Regions from separate parts of the Rhizobium sp. 21-4511-3d genome, predicted to be linked through region 1. Evidence: predicted binding sites of a transcription regulator. Region 1 holds the regulator's gene; the other holds the start of a gene.

What was found. Region 1 encodes PhoB, which activates phosphate uptake and scavenging genes when phosphate is short. Its sites were predicted from a motif close to TGTCATNNANCTGTCAT; they were not measured.
Region 2: a site for PhoB is predicted at 711-727, ahead of ACQZ5H_RS25165 (DUF1045 domain-containing protein). Genes of this name have one in related genera too.

Annotation. Positions count from the first base shown of each region.
Region 1 is NZ_JBNWCF010000007.1:85,750-87,947, reverse strand. Features, by position in the region: gene pstB (phosphate ABC transporter ATP-binding protein PstB) at 1-146, shown strand, start outside; gene phoU (phosphate signaling complex protein PhoU) at 191-904, shown strand; gene phoB (phosphate regulon transcriptional regulator PhoB) at 938-1,621, shown strand; gene ACQZ5H_RS16665 (GcrA family cell cycle regulator) at 1,703-2,198, opposite strand, start outside.
Region 2 is NZ_JBNWCF010000013.1:87,501-89,698, forward strand. Features, by position in the region: gene phnE (phosphonate ABC transporter, permease protein PhnE) at 1-688, shown strand, start outside; gene ACQZ5H_RS25165 (DUF1045 domain-containing protein) at 820-1,515, shown strand; gene ACQZ5H_RS25170 (alpha-D-ribose 1-methylphosphonate 5-triphosphate diphosphatase) at 1,527-2,198, shown strand, end outside.

The DNA.
Region 1 (2,198 bases):
ACTCCATGCAGCAGGCCGCCCGCGTTTCGCAGCGCACGGCCATGTTCCACCTCGGCAACCTCGTCGAGGAGAACGACACCGACAAGATGTTCACCAATCCGGACGATCCGCGCACCCAGGATTACATCATGGGCCGCTTCGGCTGATCTTTGGCGTCACGACCCCCGATAGACACTCAAGGACTTTACCCATGGCATCGACACATATTTTTTCTGCGTATGACGAAGACCTGAAGTTCCTCTCGCGCCGCATTTCCGAAATGGGCGGCCTGGCCGAGCAGATGGTTTCCGACGCTGTCCGCGCCCTCGTCAATGGCGACGCGGCGCTGGCGCAGAAGGTCATCTCCGACGACGTGATCCTCGATCACGCCGAGCGCGAGATCAACGACAAGGCGATTGTCACCATCGCCCGCCGCCAGCCGATGGCGTCGGACCTGCGCGAGATCATGGGTTCGATCCGCATCGCCGCCGACCTCGAGCGCGTCGGCGACCTCGGCAAGAACACCGCAAAGCGCGTCATCGCCGTGCAGAGCACCGGCGTTCCGCGCAAGCTCGCCCGTGGCCTGGAGCATCTCTCCGAGCTCGCTCTCGTCCAGCTGAAGGAAGTGCTCGACGTCTACACGACGCGCGCTGCCGACAAGGCGAAGTCGATCCGCGAGCGCGACGAGGAAATCGACGCGATGTACACGTCGCTGTTTCGCGAGCTCCTGACCTACATGATGGAAGATCCGCGCAACATCACCAGCTGCACGCATTTGCTCTTCTGCGCCAAGAACATCGAGCGCATCGGCGACCACGCCACGAACATTGCTGAAACAATCTACTACATGGCGACCGGCGCTCAGCCGGAAGGCGAGCGTCCGAAGGACGACACCGCCAACACCGTCGGCGCGGTAACGGAATAATCATCCGGACCGGGCCTCAGGAGACAGAATAGAATGATCCCGAGAGTTGCAGTCGTTGAAGACGAAGAAGCACTGAGCGTGCTTCTTCGCTATAATCTCGAAGCCGAAGGTTTCGAAGTCGATACCATCCTGCGCGGCGACGAGGCGGAAATCCGCCTTCAGGAGCGCACGCCGGACCTTCTTATCCTCGATTGGATGCTGCCTGGCGTATCAGGCATCGAGCTCTGCCGCCGGCTGCGCATGCGCCCGGAAACCGAGCGCCTGCCGATCATCATGCTGACGGCGCGCGGCGAAGAGAGCGAGCGCGTCCGTGGCCTGTCGACCGGCGCCGACGACTACGTCGTCAAGCCGTTCTCGACGCCCGAGCTCGTTGCCCGCGTCAAGGCGATGCTGCGCCGCGCCAAGCCGGAAGTTCTCTCGACCGTGCTGAAGTGCGGCGATATCGAACTCGACCGCGAAACGCACCGCGTTCACCGCAAGACCCGCGAAGTCCGTCTCGGGCCGACCGAGTTTCGTCTTCTGGAGTTCCTGATGTCGTCGCCGGGTCGCGTCTTCTCGCGCTCGCAACTGCTCGACGGCGTCTGGGGTCACGACATCTATGTCGACGAGCGCACCGTCGACGTCCATGTCGGTCGCCTGCGCAAGGCGCTCAACTTCTCGAACATGCAGGATGTCATTCGCACCGTCCGCGGTGCCGGCTACTCCATGGAAGCCTGAGTGAGGGAGGCTACGGCCTCCTGACATGCAGATACAAAAAAACGGGCCGAAAGGCCCGTTTTTCGTTTGTCTTTACCCGGCTCAGTTTGCCCGGGCTGCGGCCCTGCGGCGATCATTGACCGGCTGGTAAGCCAGACGCTGATGATACGTGCAGTAGGGCGAAGAATCCGGGCTTTCGCAGCCGCAGAAATGGAAATCGTCCTTCAGCGGATCGCCGACCGGCCACTTGCAGGTGCGTTCGGTCAGTTCCGTCAGGCCAAGACGGCGGGAGATCGGCACGACAACGTTGGAAGCCGGACGATATTCCATCTCCTCCATGACGTCGATTTCGATCTCTTCCTTCAGCATCGTTGCGCCCTGCGGGCGGGCAACGGTGCGGGTCGTCATGCGCGATGCGTAGTTCGGAGCGCGCGGTGCCGAAGTCGTGCGCTTCGGAGCCCGTGCCGCCGTTGCATTGCCGCCGGCCTTGGCACGGCCCGGCAGTGCCAGACGGTGAACCTTGCCGATGACGGCATTTCGGCTTACGCCTCCAAGTTGCGCCGCGATCTGGCTCGCGCTCAACCCTTCGGACCACAGT
Region 2 (2,198 bases), on a different contig from region 1:
GCGTCTCGACCCCAGCCAGTCGAACCTGTCGCTCGCCTTCGACAATATCTGGAACAACTCGGCCTGGCAGCATGGCGACGTCTGGACCAAACTTTTCCAGACGATCGTGATGGCCTTCCTCGGCACGCTGCTCGGCTCACTGGCGGCCTTCCCGCTCGCCTTCCTGGCCGCCCGCAACATCACGCCGAACCGGCTGCTGAACCAGATTCTGAAGCGCTTCTTCGACTTCCTGCGCTCGGTCGACATGCTGATCTGGGCGCTGTTCCTGACTCGCGCCTTCGGCCCCGGCCCGCTTGCAGGCTCCGGCGCGATCTTCCTGACGGAGACAGGCACGCTCGGAAAGCTCTATTCCGAAGGTCTCGAAAACATCGACAACAAGCCGCGCGAAGGCATCAAGTCGACGGGCGCCTCGACGATGCTCGTTCACCGCTACGGTGTCATGCCGCAGATCGTTCCGGTGATCGTCAGCCAGACGCTCTACCAATGGGAATCGAATGTCCGTGGCGCGACGATCATCGGCGCCGTCGGTGCCGGCGGTATCGGCCTCAAGCTCTGGGAAGCGATGCGCACGAATTCCAACTGGGAAAACGTCGCCTACATGGTCATCCTGATCCTGATCGTCGTCTTCCTGTTCGACATGGCCTCGAACGCGCTGCGCCACCGGCTGATGGGCACCAAGACGCATTAAAAAGATGATGGCGCCACGGCGTCATCATCATTCTGTCACGGAAATCTTTTAGCCGGAAGCAAGCTTGCAGTCCGCGGTCAAATCACTGACATTGCGACCCCTGCCTCAGACATTTTTCCGGGATAAGACCTTTGCGATACGCCCTCTATTTTTCGCCGCCGCAGGATGATTCCCTGACGCGCGCCGCTGCAGAATGGCTCGGCCGCGATGCCTTTTCTGACGAAACTTACCCGGCTCCCGAAGAGCCCGGCCTGCCCGGCGCGGAGCAGTTCGAGCTGACCGCCGATCCCCGCCGCTACGGCTTCCACGCGACGATCAAGGCGCCCTTTGCGCTTGCCGCTTCGGTGACGGAAAAGGATCTGATGACTGTGGTCGAGGATTTTGCGGCGCGCACGCCGGCCTTCGAGATTCCCGAACTTGTGCTCGGGCAACTCGGCCGCTTCTTCGCGCTCGTGCCCGGCGCGCTGCATCAGCCGCTTCAGGATTTCGCCGCAAGCGTGGTAAAGTCCTTCGAGCCGTTTCGTGCCGCCCTTTCGGAGGCCGACATTGCCCGGCGCAAACCCGAGAAGCTGACGGAAAGCCAGCGCGCCAATCTGATGCGCTGGGGCTATCCCTACGTCATGGACGACTTCGCCTTCCACATGACGCTGACCGGACAGGTTCCTGACGAGCGCTCCGCGCTGATGAAATCGATCCTGGAACAGCGCTTTGCCGCCTTCACCGGCCGGCCGCTTCCGATTTCCGGCATTGCCGTCTTCACCGAGGAGACGCGCGGCGCCCCATTCAAGGCTCATAGCTGGCTGCCGCTTGCCGGCGCCAAACGCTGAAAGACGACACGATGACCAAAGAAACCGTTTTTTCCAATGCACGCATCGTTCTCGAGGACGAGATCGTAAACGGCTCCCTGCTGATCCGCGACGGCAAGATCACCGATATCTCCGAAGGCAACTCGGCTGCCGGCGAAGACTTTGAGGGCGACTACCTCATTCCGGGTCTGGTGGAGCTTCATACCGACCACCTCGAAGGCCACTACTCGCCGCGCCCCGGCCTGCGCTGGAACATGACGGCGGCGATCCAGGCGCATGACGCCCAGATCGTCACGTCGGGTATCACTACGGTTTTCGACTGCCTGCGCATGGGCGCCGATGAAGACGGCGGTTTCGACCATGGCGAGATGCGCGGTATGGCTGACGCCATCCAGAAGGCCGAGCAGGAAGGCCGCCTGCGCGCCGAGCACCTGCTGCACCTGCGCTGCGAAGTCTCGGCCGACAACGTGCTTGAGCATTTCGCCGATTTTGAAAACGATCCCTATGTCCGCCTCGTCTCGCTGATGGACCATGCACCGGGCCAGCGTCAGTTCCAGACCATGGACCAGTACATCTTCTACTACCAGAAGAAGCGCGGCCTCTCCGACGAGGCCTTTGCCAAGTTCATCGAGAAGCGCCTTGGCGAATCCGCCCGCAACTCGACCCCGCACCGCATTGCCATTTCCAAGGTCTGCAACGAGCGC